DNA from 4 places in the Streptomyces sp. NPDC058371 genome. Region 3 is predicted to be linked to each of the others. Evidence: riboswitches for the same ligand, from Rfam matches in the RefSeq annotation. Region 3 holds a riboswitch; each other region holds the start of a gene.

Region 1 (4,166 bases), on a different contig from region 3:
CGCAGCACGTCCGCGCCGACGGGGGGTGCCACCACGGACTCGCGCACGGTCCCGCGCAGCGACACCCGCAGCCCGTCCTCCTCGTCGATCCCCAGACCGTGCCGGAACGGCAGCACGCCGTAAGAGGGCCGTCCGGTCAGGCCCCGGAGCATGTCGAGCCCCGGTTCCAGCAGGGAGACGTCGCCGCGGAACTTGTTGACCAGGAACCCGGCGACGAGCTCCTGGTCCGCGCGGCTCAGCAGCGCGACCGTCCCGAAGAAGGACGCGAAGACACCGCCGCGGTCGATGTCCCCGACCACGAGCACGGGCAGCCGCGCGTTCCGCGCGATCCCCATGTTCACGATGTCGGTCCGCCGCAGATTGATCTCGGCCGGGCTGCCTGCCCCTTCACAGATCACCGCGTCATACGTGCCCCGCAACTCGGCCAGACAGTCGAGGACGGTCCCGAGCAGTGCCTCCTGGCGTCCGCCGTGATAGCCGCGCGCGGTCATCTCGCCCACCGGCCTGCCCATCAGCACCACTTGGCTGCTGCGGTCACCGCCCGGCTTCAGCAGTACCGGGTTCATCTGCGCGGTGGGCTCCACCCGGGCGGCCTGGGCCTGCATGGCCTGGGCCCGTCCGATCTCGGCGCCCTCGCGCGTGACGAACGAGTTCAGGGACATGTTCTGCGCCTTGAAGGGCGCGACCTTCACACCCTGGCGCACCAGCCACCGGCAGATCCCGGCGGTCACGACGCTCTTGCCTGCGTCGGAGGTCGTTCCGGCGATCAGCAGTCCGCCGCTCATGACGCGGCCCCCCTCTTGCTCTTGAACAGCAGTTGTCCGGCGGTACAGGCAGCCAGGGCGAGCGTGCTCACCCGCCGCGACAGCCGTACGGCCCGCTCGATGTCGGCGACTTCGACGGCCCGCCCGGTCTCGTTGAGGACGGGCCGGTGCTCGACCCGGCCCCCGTACGCGAGGGTGCCGCCGAGCCGCACGCCGAGCGCGCCCGCGAACGAGGCTTCGACGGGGCCGGCGTTGGGACTGGGGTGCCGGCCGGCGTCCTCGCGCCAGGCGCGTACGGCGCCGCGCGGGTCGCTGCCCGCGACGGCGGCGAGTACGGCGGTCAGCCGGGCGCCGGGCCACCCCATGACGTCGTCGAGCCGCGCCGAAGCCCAGCCGAAGCGGCGGTACTTGGCGGACCTGTGCCCGACCATGGCGTCCAGTGTGTTGACGGCCCGGAAGCCGGCCAGCCCGGGCACACCGGCCACGGCGCCCCACACGAGCGCTCCCACCACGGCGTCGGAGGTGTTCTCGGCCACGGACTCGACGACGGCACGCGCGATTCCGTCCGCGTCGAGTGCCTGAGGATCCCGCCCGCACAGATGCGGCAGCCGCTCCCGGGCCACCTCGATGTCCCCGGCCGCCAGCGCACCGCCGATCGCCCGGGCCTCCCGGGCGAGGGAGGTCCCGCCCACGACGGCCCAGGTGGCGGTGGCGGTCAGCGCGAGGGAGGCGGCACCGGAGCTTCGCAGGGAACGGCTCGCGAGGGCGGCGAGCCCGGCGGCACCGCCCGCGCAGACGGCGGTGTGCAGTGCGCCCCACCCGCGGTGGTCGCGCCACAACGTCCGCTCCACGGCACCCGCGGCCCGCCCGAAGACGGCGACCGGGTGCCCGCGGCGGGGATCGCCGAGGAGCAGGTCACCGAGGAGGCCGGCGGCGGTGCCGTACGCGAAGACGCGATCGGCACGCATCGGTTCAGCCGACCGGAACGTCGGCTCGGACCGGGGTACTCAACGCATTGGGGCAGCCGCGCATGGCGATATGTCCTCACTCAGGGTGTCCACGCCCTGGTTCGACGAGACCGGCGGTGAGAGTTCCTGGCTCCCGGGGATTCTCTTCCCCGGTGACAGTGGCGGGACCGCGCCGGATTCGCACCGGCTTCCTCTCCTGCCGCCGTACTTGGCTCCGGCAGTCCACCACGGGGTGAGAACACCCGTCAACTTGCTGTTGACCTGCGGAGGGAGAGTGTGCGAAGGCCCACACACGCGTGGGGTGCGGGACGTCGATCCGTCCCGCACCCCACGTGAAGTGATGCGCTTTTCGCCGGTTTTGGGTATCCGGCTCCCGAGTCCTTCCGGGTGTCAGGCGACGATCAGATAGATGCCGTACGCCACCGCCGCCGCGCAGGCGGCGAAGCAGGCGTACGCGCCGGTGACCGCGAAGGCGGCCGAACCGCCCTGTGCCGAGGCGGACTCGCGCTTGGCGAGGCCGACGACGCCCAGGGTGAAGAGGCCGACGAGGGCCACGGTGGCCACGAGGCTGACTCCGAAGACGGAGCCGAGGGCTGCCCAGTCGATGTGCATGCTGTTCGTTCCTTAGACCGTGGCCGGGCGGGTGGGCTCGGCGGAGGGGCCGGGGTCCGGCGCCGGGATGGTCGTCATCAGGTGGGCGTCGAGATCGGCGCCGACCGTGGCGATCGGGCCCGCAGGCGGCGGGGTGACAGCGATGATCGCGGTCGTGACGACGCCCGCGGGCTCGGCGTCGACGTCGTTCACGTTGTCGATGGTGACCGGCTTGCGGCGCGACAGCGTCCAGATGACGCCGGCTCCGGTCAGGAGCAGCGCGCCCGTGGCGACGATGCCCCAGGTGCCCTGCTGGGTGAGGAACTCCGCGCCGGCGCCGACGAGCCCGGCGGCCGGCAGCGTCAGACCCCAGGCGACGAACATCCGGGTCGCGGTCGACCAGCGGACGACCCCGCCCTTGCGGCCGAGGCCGGCGCCCATCACCGCGCCGGAGCAGGACTGGGTGGTGGAGAGCGAGAAGCCCAGGTGCGAGGAGGCCAGGATGACCGTGGCCGCGCTGGTCTGGGCGGCGAAGCCCTGCTGCGGGGCGAGGTCGGTGAGGCCCTTGCCCATCGTGCGGATGATGCGCCAGCCGCCGAGGTAGGTGCCGAGCGCGATGGCCATACCGGCCGAGACGATGACCCAGGTGGGAGGGTTGGAGTCCGGGGCGATCACACCGCCGGTGACCAGGGCGAGGGTGATGATGCCCATGGTCTTCTGCGCGTCGTTGGTGCCGTGGGCCAGCGAGACCAGGCCCGCGGAGGCGATCTGGCCCGCGCGATAGCCCTTCGCGGTCGCCTTCTCGTCGGCGCGCCGGCCGATGACGTACGACAGGCGCGTCGCCAGTAGTGCGGCCAGGCCGGCCACCAGGGGAGCGGCGACCGCGGGGATCAGGACCTTGCTGACGACGGTCGAGCCGTTCACCGACGACCAGCCGGCCGACATGACCGCGGCGCCGATGAGGCCGCCGAAGAGTGCGTGGGAGGAACTGGAGGGCAGACCCAGGAGCCAGGTCAGCAGATTCCAGAGAATGGCGCCGACGAGCGCCGCGAAGATCACCTCGGTGCGGATTCCCTCTTCGTTGATGATGCCGCCGGAGATCGTCTTGGCGACCTCCACGGAGAGGAATGCGCCGACCAGGTTCAGCACGGCGGACATGGCCACCGCCGTCTTGGGTTTCAGAGCGCCGGTCGAGATGGTCGTCGCCATCGCGTTGGCAGTGTCGTGGAAACCGTTCGTGAAATCGAACACGAGAGCGGTGACGATCACGATCCCGAGGAGAAGCGTGATGTGTTCCATTTACCCAGGCTTCTGTTTGACGTCAGTGGCACAAGGACCGTAGGCAACCTGGGTGAACGGAAGATGAACTGGGGCGGGCGGAGGAGTGACCCAATCGGCGTGTCGCCACTCCACTTGTGTCGAAGCGGCGGCTCGTGTGTCGAACAGAGCCGGAATATTGGGCTCCGGCGCGGCTGCTACCCCTTCGCGAACGTCTTCAGCCGCGCCAGGGATCCGTTGAAGAGATTCTGGTCACCAGGAAGGCTGCCACTGTTGTCGTACTGCCAGAACGTCCAGAACGTCCAGCCTGCGGGCAGCGTTCCGGGGTCGGCCGAGTCGTAGCGGGCGAGCCACAGGGCGTGGTTCGAGGCGAAGGCGCGGCTGGCGCCGGTGCAGTCGTTCCACCAGTGGGTGGTCGTGTAGATCACCGGTCGACGGCCGGTCGCCCGCTTGACCTCGTCGCTGAACGCCTTGATCCACTTCACCATCGCGGTCCTGCTCAGGCCGTAGCACTTCTTGCCGTACGGGTTGTACTCGATGTCGAGCGCGGGCGGCAGCGTCCAGC
Region 2 (4,166 bases), on a different contig from region 3:
CGTGCCGACGGCACGGACCGCGGCCCTCGGGGCGCCGATCCGGGCGGCGATGTCCCCGTAGCTGAGGGTCGTCCCGTACGGGATGCTGTCCAGGGCTTCCCACACCCGCTGGCGGAAGTCGCTGCCGCCGCCCGCGTACTCGATGTCGAAACGGATGAGCGTGCCGTCGAAGTACCCGCGCAGCTGGGCGGCGATCTCGGTGAACGCGTCCGCGTCCTCGATCCAGCCGTGCCGCACGACGGCGGTGTGCCGCTGTCCCGGCATCGACAGCGAGACGAGCGCCGTGCCGCCCTTCGCGGTCACCGACTCCTCGCCCACGAGCAGCAGTTCACCCAGCGGGCTGTCGATCGTCGTATGGAGCGTCATGAGTCCTGTCCCTTCGGGAGCGCGCAGTTCAGGAGGCCCGGGCCGGTGTCTCCCTACGTCCACTGTGGGGCATGCCCGCCGCAGGAACCGGCGGGATTCGGACGCCGTACTGCGGCCTTACTGCGCTCGGGCGAGGGAGGGCCGCGGGGCTCGTCGGAGTCCTGTCCGCCACCGGCACGCGAGTGTCTCTCGTCATCGCCTGAACCGCCCGATCAGGGGCGCAGGGTTTGACACGCTCGACCGCGGCAACCCGCTCCGCGTGACCACAACAGCATCCCAGGAGGAGCTCTTCCGGTTCCTTGAGGATCGTTTCACCTGTGCCCAGGCGTGTACCGACTGTGCACGAGCGTGCGCCTTGCGCGCGAGCCTCGCCGACCCGGACGGCCCCGAAGACCAGGAACGCGTACGACGCCAGGGCATCCTGTGCGCGGAGGTGTGCGACGCGACGTGCCGCATGCTGTCCGAGCAGACGAGCCAGAACGAGGCCACGATCCGCATCCAGTTGGAGTGGTGCCGGACGGTGTGCCTGGAGTGCGCCGAGATCTTCGAGGAGTACGCGGGCGCGGAGGACAGCGCCAAGGCCTGCCGCGAGTGCGCTCAGGCCTGCGCGGACTTCATGGCCACACTGCGCTGAGGTCGGTCGGCCCGCGCAGGTGGGTCCGTGCGGGCACGTGCGAAGGCGGCCCGCGTACGGTGACGGGCCCTCCGCCGTACTCAGCCGGATCGCCTTCGGCGCGGGGCGGGGTTCGGCAGGTCCGCGTGCGGCGTCGGGTTCGGCAGGCCCTCGTGCAGCGGGGGGCTCAACCGCAGGCCGTATGCGGGGCATTGGGCCGCGTCCTGCACTCAGTCGGCGTCCGAACCCTCCAACGGCCGTCCCGTCCGTACGTTCCAGCGGCCCGAGCGTCCGCTGAGCTCCGTGGCTGTCAGTGGCGGCACGTCGACCCGCCAGAACGCCGACTCGGGGGCGCCGAGGGCCCGTACCACCGTGGCCCGGACGACCTCCGGCTCCACCACGGCGACGCTCCGGCCCGTGAGCGGCGCGGCCGTGTCCAGCCAGCGCGCGATCCGGTCGCAGAAATCCCGGACCGATTCCCCGTCGTGCGGTGCGGACTCCGGGTCCGTCAGCCAGCGGGCCACCGAGTCCGGCTCCTTCGCGCTCACCTCGTCCAGGGTCGCGCCGCGCCAGCGGCCCACGTCGAGGCCGGTCAGTTCGGGCACCTCCACCGCGGCGGCGAGGCCGAGCGCATCGGCGGTGTCACGGCAGCGCACGCCGGGGGAGACCCACCGCCGCTCCGCGCCCGGAACGGCGCCCGCCGCCGCCCGCGCACGCCTGAGCCCGGCGGCGTCGACCGGGCAGCCGTCGTCGAAGCGGGCCTGGCGCAGGGCCTCGCTGGACGCCGCTGAGATCAAGATCACTCGACTTGTCATCGGCCAGTTCTCGCGTTCACGACGCGTCCCTCTCCTGCTCGAAAGCCGTACGCGACAAGGGAGTTGGCGGCGCGTCCGGGTGACGGGGGCGCAAAGCGTGCGCTCCGTGCGCCCTTGGCCGGGCTCCCGCTTCGCGGTACGGTCTCGACGATATTGACGACGGTTCGGCGGAAGTCCGGTGGAAGTCCGGCACGGTCGCGCCACTGTAAGCCCACAAGAGCCGCCCCTTGCCAAGGGCGGCGAAGGTCGAGCAAGTCAGACCCGCGGCCGTCGTCCTGTGCACCACCAAGACGGGACGCGAGTTCCCCAGGAGGTCCTGCCACATGGCGCAGTCCGTCGCTCAGCCGACTGTCACCCCCACCGCCGTACCCGCCAAGCTGCCGATCGGCGCGATCGTCCCCTGGGCGGTCTTCTTCGGCATCCTGATGCTGGTCCTGCTCTACTTCGTCGGCGCCGAGCAGGGCGCCACCTCGGTCGTGTCCGGCGAGAACGTGCACGAGTGGGTCCACGACGCCCGCCACCTGCTCGGCTTCCCCTGCCACTGACGGCGCGAGGAAGCGTACGAGTCCATGAACTCCGCAATGGTCAGAAATCTTCTGGTGCGCGGCATGCTGGCGGGTCTCGCCGCCGGTCTGCTCGCCCTGGTCGTCGCCTACTTCCTGGGTGAGCCGCGCGTCGACACGGCGATCGCCTACGAGGAGGCGCACACGCACGAGCACGGCATGGAGGCGGTCACCCGCACCATGCAGTCCACCGGCGGTCTTGCCACCGGCGTGCTCGTCTACGGGGTCGCGTTCGGCGGCATCGCGGCCCTCGCGTACTGCTTCGCGCTCGGCCGGATCGGGCGGTTCGGGCCGCGTGCGAGCGCGCTGCTCCTGTCGACGGCGGGCCTGCTCGCGGTCTACGTCGTGCCGTTCCTCAAGTACCCGGCCAACCCGCCGTCCGTCGGTGACCCCGACACCATCGGCAAGCGCACGACGCTGTACTTCCTGATGATGGTGCTCAGCGTGCTGCTCGCCGTCGCCACGGTGATCCTCGGCAGACGCCTGGCGCCCCGCCTCGGGAACTGGAACGCCACGCTGGTGGCGGGCGCGTTCTTCGTCCTCGCCACCGGTCTCGCGTACGCCTTCCTGCCGGCGGTCAACGAGGTGCCGAAGGACTTCTCGGCCACCCTGCTGTGGCAGTTCCGGCTCGCGGCGCTGGCCATCCAGCTGACCCTGTGGACCGCCTTCGGGCTCGTCTTCGGTGTGCTGGCCCAGCGGCTGCTGACTCCGGCGCCGGCCACCTCGGAACCCCAGCAGCAGGAGAATGCCGCCGTGCCGGCGGCTTCCGTGGCGCCCTGAGCGGCGAGCGGGATCGGGGCCGGGCTCCAGAGGAACCGGCGCCGGCCCGCTTTCGGCGCCTCAGGTCAGCCGCTCGAATCCGTCCAGCATCGCGGTCAGCCCGGTCTCGAACTGTTCGGCGGGGTCGTCGCCGGCCTCGGCACCGGGGCGCAGCACCGCCAGGCTCAGCGCGTGCCCGACGGTGAACTCGCGCAGGCAGCGAACGACGTGACCCGCGTGAGCGGGCCCGAAGCCGGCCGCCCGGAGCTGCTCGGTCAGCCGTGCGCTCGCGTCGACCGCCGCGCGCGAGCGGACCGGATGGGTCGCGAACACCGCGACGGCGTGCGGATGGCCGACCAGCGTGTCCCGCAACTGCCGGCAGTACCGCTCGGCCACCGCACGCCAGGTGCTCTCCCAGGGCAGCGAGTCGACGTCGAGCTCGTCGAAGAGCAGCTCGGCGACACCGTCGAACAGCGCCTCCTGGTCCTTGAAGTAGCGGTACGCGGCCATCGGGTCGACGCCGAGCCCCGCGCCGAGCTTGCGCATGGAGAAGGCGCGCAGGCCGTTGGCGTCGATCAGCGCCAGCGCCGCCGCCGCTATGTACGAGCGGCTCAGCGCAGGTCTGTGGGGAGGGGATGCCTGTCCGCCCCCGGCGTCGTGCTTGTCGGTCTTCATGAGGCGTGTCGTCCATGATCGTCGTCGCGCCGCTCGTGCACTCCCGGGAAACCGCTGATGGGAGGAGTGTCCCCGGGGAACTTCTCGCATGCTACGTCCCGGGCGCCGATCAGGACATGCGCGGGGACGGCCCCCGGAGGTACCTCCGGCGGTCCGGGCGCGTCATCGGCATTCCCAATTTCTGGAACGAGTTCTACTGTGTGCGCCGTCAAGTCCGGGTGGGACCGACCGGTCCACTGGGGGCCAGGAGGCGCCGTGCATCTCGAATACACGCCCGAGCAGCACCAGCTGCGCACCGAACTGCGCGGCTACTTCGCCGAGTTGGTGCCGGACAACGCCTACGCCCGCTACTCCGACCCGGCGGCGCAGAAGCGC
Region 3 (4,166 bases):
GAGAGGGCCCACGGAACCATCCGCGGGCCCTCTCGCCGTGCGCGGGTTCACCGCCCAGGGGCACGCGACAGTGCGCGACGCCTCCTGAAGCCCAAGGGCACGTGCGGCACGGCGATCCGGACGACCTCCGAGCCGAACGCGCCCTTCCCGGTCCAACGGTCGCCGTGTCAGGACGCGGAGAGTTCCTCGCGGACGGTGCGGGCCGCGGTGACCAGGTTCTCCAGTGACGCGCGGGTCTCGGGCCAGCCGCGGGTCTTCAGGCCGCAGTCGGGGTTGACCCACAGCCGCTCGGCGGGGATGGCCGCAAGGCCCTTGCGGAGCAGTTCGGCCGCCTCCTCGGAGCTCGGGACGCGCGGGGAGTGGATGTCGTACACGCCGGGTCCGGCCTCGCGCGGGTAGCTGTGGGCGGCCAGTTCGCGGGCGACCTGCATGTGGGAGCGGGCGGCCTCCAGGCTGATGACGTCGGCGTCGAGGTCGTCGATGGCCTGCACGATGTCACCGAACTCGGCGTAGCACATGTGGGTGTGGATCTGCGTGTCCGGGCGCACGCCGCTCGTGCTGAGCCGGAAGGCCTCCGTGGCCCACGCAAGGTAAGCCGGGTGGTCGGCCGCTCGCAGCGGGAGCGTCTCGCGCAGCGCGGGCTCGTCGACCTGGATCACGGAACTCCCGGCCGCCTCAAGGTCGTTCACCTCGTCGCGCAGCGCGAGGGCGACCTGGCGGGCGGTGTCGCCGAGGGGCTGGTCGTCGCGGACGAAGGACCAGGCGAGCATGGTGACGGGACCGGTGAGCATGCCCTTGACGGGGCGTGAGGTGAGGGACTGGGCGTACGTCGTCCAGCGCACCGTCATCGGCTCGGGGCGGGAGATGTCCCCGACCAGGACCGGCGGACGGACGTAACGGGTGCCGTAGGACTGCACCCACCCCTGCTGGGTGGCGAGGTAGCCGGTGAGCTGTTCGGCGAAGTACTGGACCATGTCGTTGCGTTCGGCCTCGCCGTGCACGAGGACGTCCAGGCCGGTCTTCTCCTGGAAGGAGATCACTTCCTGGATCTCCGCCTTGATCCGCTCCTCGTAGCCCGCCGTGTCGATCCGGTGTGCGCGGAGATCGGCGCGGGCGGTACGCAGTTCGCCGGTCTGGGGGAAGGAGCCGATGGTGGTGGTCGGCAGCAGGGGCAGGCCGAGGTGAGCGCGCTGGGCCGCGGTCCGCTCGGCGTACGGCTGGGAGCGGCGCCCCTCGGCCTCCGTGACGGCGGCCGCGCGGGCCCGCACGGCAGGGTCGCGGGTGATCGGCGAGCTCGCGCGGGAGGCCAAGGCCGCGCGGTTGGCGGCGAGTTCGGTGGTGATCGGCTCGGTGCCCTCAGCGAGGCCCTTGGCGAGGGTGACGATCTCGGCCGTCTTCTGGCGGGCGAAGGCGAGCCAGCTCAGCACCTGCGGGTCGATGTCCCGCTCCAGGGCGGAGTCGAGCGGCACGTGGAGGAGGGAGCAGGAGGCCGCCACGTCGACCCGTTCCGCCAGTCCGAGCAGGGTGGCGAGGGTGGCCAGCGACCTCTCCAGGTCGTTCACCCAGATGTTGCGGCCGTTGACCACTCCCGCGACGAGGCGCTTGCCGGGGAGGCCGCCCACCGCGGCCAGGGCGTCCAGGTTGCCGGCGGCGGCCTCGGTGAAGTCGAGGGCGAGACCGTCGACCGGAGCCTTGGCCAGCACCGGGAGCGCGTCACCGAGCCGGTCGAAGTACGAGGCGACCAGCAGCTTCGGCCGGTCGGTGAGGGCACCGAGGTCGCGGTAGGCACGCGCGGCGGCGTTCAGCTCGCCCGGGGTGCGGTCCTGGACGAGGGCGGGCTCGTCCAGCTGTACCCACCGCGCGCCCGCGGCGCTCAGGTCGGCGAGGACCTCGGCGTACACCGGCAGCAGTCGGTCGAGAAGGGCGAGCGGGTCGAAGTCCGCGGGCACGCCCGGGGCGGGCTTGGCGAGCAGGAGATAGGTGACCGGGCCGACCAGGACGGGCCGGGCGGTCAGGCCAAGGGCGAGGGCCTCGCTCAGCTCCGCGACCTGCTTGGTCGAGTCGGTCGTGAACACCGTGTCCGGACCCAACTCGGGCACGAGGTAGTGGTAGTTCGTGTCGAACCACTTCGTCATCTCCAGCGGCGCCACGTCCTGGGTGCCGCGGGCCATGGCGAAGTAGCCGTCCAGGGCGTCCGCCTCGACGGCGGCGCGGTGGCGCGCGGGGACGGCTCCCACCATGACGGTGGTGTCGAGGACGTGGTCGTAGTACGAGAAGTCGCCGGTGGGCACCTCGTGGATGCCGGCCTCGTCCAGCTGCTGCCAGTTCGTGCTGCGCAGTTCGGCGGCGGTCGCGCGGAGGGTGTCGGCGCTGACGCGGCCCTTCCAGTAGCCCTCGATCGCCTTCTTCAGTTCCCGGTTCGGGCCCTGGCGGGGGTAGCCGTACACGGTGGCCTGTGCTGCCGCGGCTGCGGTCCTGGTGGTCACGGAGATCTCCTTCGCGAGATGGATCCCTGAGATCCCGGCGACAGGACGCGAGCGCGAAGGGGTGACGAACCCGACGGAGACAACCCCGCGCGGCAAGGCGCGGTCGTCCGTCTGAGATGTACGCCGACCCGCCCACGAGGTCACCGGGATGTCCGCGTACGCATCGTTCGTACGTGGGCAGTTGGCAGGTCTTCGGACTCGTGGGCGCGTCTCGTCGTACAGGACACCTACTGGCCGTCGCTTCCCAGACCCTGTTCGTCGGAGTCCAGTGCGTATGACGGCGGTCGTTCCCACTCACCGCTGCGGGGCAGTCCCGGATTCCCACCAGGTTCCCTCTTGCGACGCGTCCCGCCTGGCGGACGGGGCGAACCAGCTGCACCAGCCAGCCTAGAGGGTGGGGCAATCCGGCGCCTCACGGAGTCCAGGATCCGGATGGTGAGCTGGACCACGGAAGGCGCAGCCGCCACCGGGCGGGAAGCGCCGCACGCGCGCCCTCACCGTCACCCCGATCGGCAAGGGGTGCCGCCTCTGCGAACGCCTCGACCGCCCCGGCGCGCGGTGCCACCCCTCGGCCGCCCGCTGCGGATCGCCCCCAACAGCGGCGCGTTCGTGCCGTATCCGGTAGAGGTCCCGGCAACTGCGTGACGCGGTCCGGAACGGACCGCCGCCCCTGGGTGCCGGGGCGCCCGCTCCGGAGCGACTGCTCGCCTTCCTCGACGGGCTCGGCGCGATCGCCGAAGGCAACGCCGCCCTGCTGTCCGCGCACGGGCAGGCCTGCGCCGAAGGCAAGTACGCCGATCCCAGTTACCAGTTCTGGCACCGCCACCTCAGCGGCCTGTTCGCCGACGGTCGCCCCGATCTCGACGCCGACTTCCTGGCTCACGCCGTACTCGCCGTTTTCGAGGGCGACCTGATCCGCCACATGACACCGCCCGGCGACCCGCGGCGCTTCACCCGTTCCCTCCAGCGGATGGCCATGGTGCTGCTCGGCCGCGACTGACCGTCGGGGCGTTCGCGCGCCGCGCGCCGGTCTCTCCTCGTGATGTGGCTGCCCGGTTCGCGAAGGTCGCGGGCCTGGATGTGATCGGCGCACCCGCGTCCGGGCTGGTCATCGAGAGGAGGAGTAAGTTAGGTTAGGCAAACCTAAGTGTCCGTCTGTCATGGAGGGCCCGGATGCGACGTAACCCCACACGTCCCAGCGCGCCGACAGCAGTTGAGCGCGTCCGCTCGATCCTTGCCGCCGCTCATTCGCTGACAGTGGTGAGCGATGGCCGGCACACTGAAGTCCGCCGTCTCGAAGACACCGGGACCATGGGGCACTTCCACCTGCACGCTCCGTTCGAAGGCGCCGGCGCGCCGTCGGGCGAGCGGATCCCCGTCCGCTTGGAACTCACCGACATTGCCCCCACGCCCGTACGCGACCGGCTGCGCGCCCGGGTCACCCTGACCGGCCTGCTGGCGGCGCCGTACGACCCCGAGGCCGAGGAGAGCACGTGCGTGGAGTTCGGGCAGGGGGTGCTGGAGGACGCCGAGGGGCGCGCGTACGTGACCCTCCACGAACTGGAGGCGACCGAACTCGACCCGCTGGCCACGGTCGAGGCCGGCATGCTGAGCCATCTCATCGACGAACACGGCGAACTCGTACCGCTGCTTCTGCGTCTCGCCCGTCCGGTCCCGGAC
Region 4 (4,166 bases), on a different contig from region 3:
CCAGCCGGCCGATCATGTGCTGCTCGCCCTGCGACAGCTTCGCGAGGTCGGCGACGTCCGAGTGGAGGTCGACCTCCTCCACGGTCCAGGTGTTCTTGATCGCGTCCCGGTAGCGCTCGTAGAAGTCCGGGTAGCGCATGGGACGCAGGGTCAGCTCGAAGCCCGGGTCGAGCAGGTTCTTCTCGGTCTTCTCAGGTGCGGCGGTCATTACTGGCAGGCCTCGCAGGACTCGGGGTTCTCAAGGGAGCAGGCGACGGCGTCGGGGTCGGCGACCTGCTGGACGGGGATGGTCTTCTCGGGCTGCGCCTGCGCCTGCGCGGCACGGGCGATCCGGGTCGCCGGGCGCGAGCGCAGGTAGTACGTCGTCTTCAGGCCCGACTTCCAGGCGTACGCGTACATCGAGGAGAGCTTGCCGATGGTCGGCGTCTCCAGGAACAGGTTCAGCGACTGGGCCTGGTCGAGGAACGGGGTGCGGGCCGCGGCCATGTCGATCAGGCCGCGCTGCGGGATCTCCCACGCCGTGCGGTAGAGGTCGCGGACGTCCTGGGGCACCCAGGTGAAGCCCTGCACCGAGCCACTCGACTCGCGCAACGCCTCCCGGGTCTGCGCATCCCACACGCCGAGCTTCTTCAGCTCCTCCACCAGGTAGGAGTTGACCTGGAGGAACTCGCCGGACAGCGTCTCGCGCTTGAACAGGTTGGAGACCTGCGGCTCGATGCACTCGTAGACGCCCGCGATGGACGCGATGGTCGCGGTCGGCGCGATCGCGAGGAGCAGCGAGTTGCGCATGCCCACCGCGGCGATACGTTCCCGCAGGGCCGCCCAGCGCTCCGGCCAGTTCAGCTCGACGTCGAAGTGGTCGGGGTGCAGGACACCGCGGGCGGTACGGGTCTTCTCCCAGGCCGGCAGCGGGCCGTTGCGCTCCGCGAGGTCGGCGGAGGCCTCGTACGCGGCGAGCATCACGCGTTCGGCGATCCGGGTGGAGAGCGCGCGGGCGGCGGGCGAGTCGAAGGGCAGCCGCAGCTTGAAGAAGACGTCCTGCAGACCCATCGCGCCGAGGCCCACCGGCCGCCACTTGGCGTTGGAACGGCCCGCCTGCTCGGTCGGGTAGAAGTTGATGTCGACGACCCGGTCGAGGAAGGTCACCGCGGTGCGCACGGTGGCGTCCAGCCGCTCCCAGTCGATGTCGCCGTCGACCACGAAGGCGCCCAGGTTGACCGACCCGAGGTTGCAGACGGCCGTCTCCCCGTCGTCCGTGACCTCCAGGATCTCGGTGCACAGGTTCGAGGAGTGGACGGTGTGGCCCGGCTCCGCGGTCTGGTTGGCGGTGCGGTTGGCGGCGTCCTTGAAGGTCATCCAGCCGTTGCCGGTCTGCGCGAGGGTGCGCATCATGCGGCCGTACAGGTCGCGGGCCGGGATCGTCTTCTTGGCGAGCCCGGCTTCCTCCGCCTTGCGGTACGCGGCGTCGAACTCGTCGCCCCACAGGTCGACCAGCTCGGGCACGTCGGCGGGGGAGAAGAGCGACCAGACGCCGTTCGTGTCGACCCGGCGCATGAACTCGTCCGGGATCCAGTGCGCGAGGTTCAGGTTGTGCGTACGGCGGGCGTCCTCACCGGTGTTGTCGCGCAGCTCCAGGAACTCCTCGATGTCGGAGTGCCAGGTCTCCAGGTACACCGCGGCCGCGCCCTTGCGCCTGCCGCCCTGGTTCACCGCGGCCACCGAGGCGTCGAGGGTCTTCAGGAACGGGACGATGCCGTTGGAGTGCCCGTTCGTGCCGCGGATCAGCGAACCCCGGGAGCGGATCCGGGAGTACGACAGGCCGATGCCGCCGGCGTGCTTCGAGAGCCGGGCCACCTGGTGGTAGCGGTCGTAGATGGAGTCCAGCTCGTCCAGCGGGGAGTCGAGGAGGTAGCAGGACGACATCTGCGGGTGCCGCGTACCGGAGTTGAAGAGCGTGGGGGAGGACGGCAGATAGTCGAGGCGGCTCATCAGGCCGTAGAGCGCGGCGACTTCGTCGAGTGCGCGGGTCGAGTCGTCCTCGGCGAGACCGCTCGCCACCCGCAGCATGAAGTGCTGGGGCGTCTCGATGACCTGCCGGGTGATGGGGTGCCGGAGCAGATAGCGGCTGTGCAGCGTGCGCAGCCCGAAGTAGCCGAAGCGGTCGTCGCCTTCGAGGTCGATCAGCGCGTCCAGACGGGTCGCGTGCAGGCGTACGAACGCGGCCGTGCGGTCGGCGATCAGACCCTCGCGGTGGCCCGTGGTGATGGACCCGGAGAACGACGTGACGCCCTGCGAGGCGGCCTCGGCGGCGATGCTGATCGTCAGCAGCCGGGCGGCCAGCCGCGAGTAGACGGGGTCCTCGGAGATGAGTCCGGCGGCCCCCTCGGTGGCCAGTTCGCGCAGCTCCGCCTCATCCGCGCGGGCGGACCGGCCGCGCAGCGCGGCGGCGGCGACCCGGCCGGGGTCGGCGCCGGGGAGGTCGGCGGTGAGGCGGGTCAGGGTCCGCAGCAGTGCGGCACCGGGACCGTCCGTCTCCACCGACGTCGCGGACGGTGTCGCTGTGGCCGGATCGGCTGGCGCGATGGTCACGTGGGGCTCTCCCTCGCTCGGCACGGGGCCTTGCGGAGGGCAGCGGGACACGCGACACCTTGCCGGTACGCGTGCGTCCACCGGCCCATTCCACGAGACCCGGACGTCGTCGGCGCCCGGGCCGGGTGGCCGGGGCGCGCTGTCGGCAGGTCCTCGGACTGACCGAGTGCGCATACGCGCACAAGTACACCGTTGCGGGACAGTTCCGGATTCGCACCGGATTCCCCTGCGACGACAGCGAGCACGAGCATACATCTTGTGCCGGGCTGCGGTGGCACCCCCACATCTTGTGTCGCGCCGTTCTCGGAGCGTGTCAGAGCGTCAACTCATAGGTGAGCAGCAGGATGTCGTCGATGTCCGGGAGCGGGTTCCAGTCGCGCTCGGGGCAGCGTGTGAAGCCGAACCGTTCGTAGAGGCGGTGGGCCGCGTGCATGGTCCGCTGGGTGGAGAGCACGACGCGGACGCAGCCGTCGACCTCGCGGGCCCGCTCGACGCACGCGTGGACGAGGGCCGCGCCGGCGCCTCGCCCCCGGTCCTCGCGCGCGACGGCGAGCATCCGCACCTCCGCCTCGCCGGACCGCGCGATGTCGGCCATGGGCCCGCCGGCCGGCACGAAAGTCACCCCGCCGAGCACCCGGGCGCCCTCGACGGCGACGAGCGCATCGGCCGCCGCCGCCCGCTTCGCCACGTCCCGCAGCTCCCCGAGGTACTCGTCGCTCTCCCCGAAGTCGAGGAGGCCGTCGCCGAGATACGCCTGGGCGGTGAGTTCCCCTACGGTCGCGTACTCCTCGGGCCGCGCCCGCCTGATGACGATGTCCATGCGGGGAGTGTGCCGGACGGGCACGACGACGGGCCGCCGAATTTCTCGGCGGCCCGTCGAGGGGTACGCGAACCACGGGCCGTCCTCGGGTACGAGACCGGCGGCCCGTCAGGGGGTGCGGGACCGGAACCGGGTGCGGGACCCGGTCAGTGCGTCGTGCCCGCCGTGGCCGGCGGCAGCTCGACCTGCACGCCCGCGTCGCCCGCGTCCACCGTGTAGTCCTCCGGGGACGTCTCGTCGATGCCGTCCGGCGCCTTGAAGGCCCGCAGGGCGAAGGTGAGGACGACGGTCACCACGATGTTCATGACGAACGCCGTGAGACCGATGTAGCCGATCTCGCCGATGCCGGGGATCTCCTTCGAGCTGCCGCCGAAGTGCTTCTGGGTCGGCGAGGCGACGCCGTACGCGGCGAGCGTGCCGTACACCATGCCGACCGCCCAGCCCGCGAGCAGCGCCCAGCGGTGGAACCAGCGGGTGAACAGGCCGCCGACCAGGGCCGGGAAGGTCTGCAGGATCCAGATGCCGCCCAGGAGCTGGAAGTTGATCGCGACGGTCTTGTCCATGGTGAGGACGAAGACCAGCGCGCCCACCTTCACCAGCAGCGAGACCAGCTTGGAGACCTGGGTCTCCTGCTTCGGCGTCGCGTCCGGCTTGATGAAGTCCTTGTAGATGTTGCGGGTGAAGAGATTCGCGGCCGCGATCGACATGATGGCCGCCGGCACCAGCGCGCCGATGCCAATGGCCGCGAAGGCCACTC

Evidence for each region. A riboswitch is a leader RNA that binds a small molecule or an ion and turns the genes downstream of it on or off. The one in region 3 is predicted to bind cobalamin.
Region 1: another riboswitch for cobalamin. It lies ahead of ACFWM2_RS19310 (cobalamin biosynthesis protein); the one in region 3 lies ahead of metE (5-methyltetrahydropteroyltriglutamate--homocysteine S-methyltransferase).
Region 2: another riboswitch for cobalamin. It lies ahead of ACFWM2_RS08930 (CbtB-domain containing protein); the one in region 3 lies ahead of metE (5-methyltetrahydropteroyltriglutamate--homocysteine S-methyltransferase).
Region 4: another riboswitch for cobalamin. It lies ahead of ACFWM2_RS16640 (ribonucleoside-diphosphate reductase subunit alpha); the one in region 3 lies ahead of metE (5-methyltetrahydropteroyltriglutamate--homocysteine S-methyltransferase).

What each region holds. Positions count from the first base shown of each region.
Region 1 is NZ_JBHXJC010000005.1:448,179-452,344, forward strand. It holds gene ACFWM2_RS19305 (cobyric acid synthase) at 1-785, opposite strand, end outside; gene ACFWM2_RS19310 (cobalamin biosynthesis protein) at 782-1,732, opposite strand; cobalamin riboswitch at 1,832-1,975, opposite strand; gene ACFWM2_RS19315 (hypothetical protein) at 2,123-2,344, opposite strand; gene ACFWM2_RS19320 (anion permease) at 2,357-3,622, opposite strand; gene ACFWM2_RS19325 (lysozyme) at 3,799-4,166, opposite strand, start outside.
Region 2 is NZ_JBHXJC010000002.1:309,854-314,019, reverse strand. It holds gene ACFWM2_RS08945 (methylated-DNA--[protein]-cysteine S-methyltransferase) at 1-366, opposite strand, end outside; gene ACFWM2_RS08940 (four-helix bundle copper-binding protein) at 626-1,000, shown strand; gene ACFWM2_RS08935 (histidine phosphatase family protein) at 1,210-1,794, opposite strand; cobalamin riboswitch at 1,918-2,080, shown strand; gene ACFWM2_RS08930 (CbtB-domain containing protein) at 2,118-2,339, shown strand; gene ACFWM2_RS08925 (CbtA family protein) at 2,364-3,137, shown strand; gene ACFWM2_RS08920 (TetR/AcrR family transcriptional regulator) at 3,198-3,791, opposite strand; gene ACFWM2_RS08915 (acyl-CoA dehydrogenase family protein) at 4,047-4,166, shown strand, end outside.
Region 3 is NZ_JBHXJC010000001.1:1,367,568-1,371,733, forward strand. It holds gene metE (5-methyltetrahydropteroyltriglutamate--homocysteine S-methyltransferase) at 168-2,486, opposite strand; cobalamin riboswitch at 2,652-2,875, opposite strand; gene ACFWM2_RS05970 (DUF2470 domain-containing protein) at 3,660-4,166, shown strand, end outside.
Region 4 is NZ_JBHXJC010000004.1:422,161-426,326, forward strand. It holds gene ACFWM2_RS16635 (ribonucleotide-diphosphate reductase subunit beta) at 1-208, opposite strand, end outside; gene ACFWM2_RS16640 (ribonucleoside-diphosphate reductase subunit alpha) at 208-2,589, opposite strand; cobalamin riboswitch at 2,716-2,857, opposite strand; gene ACFWM2_RS16645 (GNAT family N-acetyltransferase) at 2,903-3,409, opposite strand; gene mctP (monocarboxylate uptake permease MctP) at 3,556-4,166, opposite strand, start outside.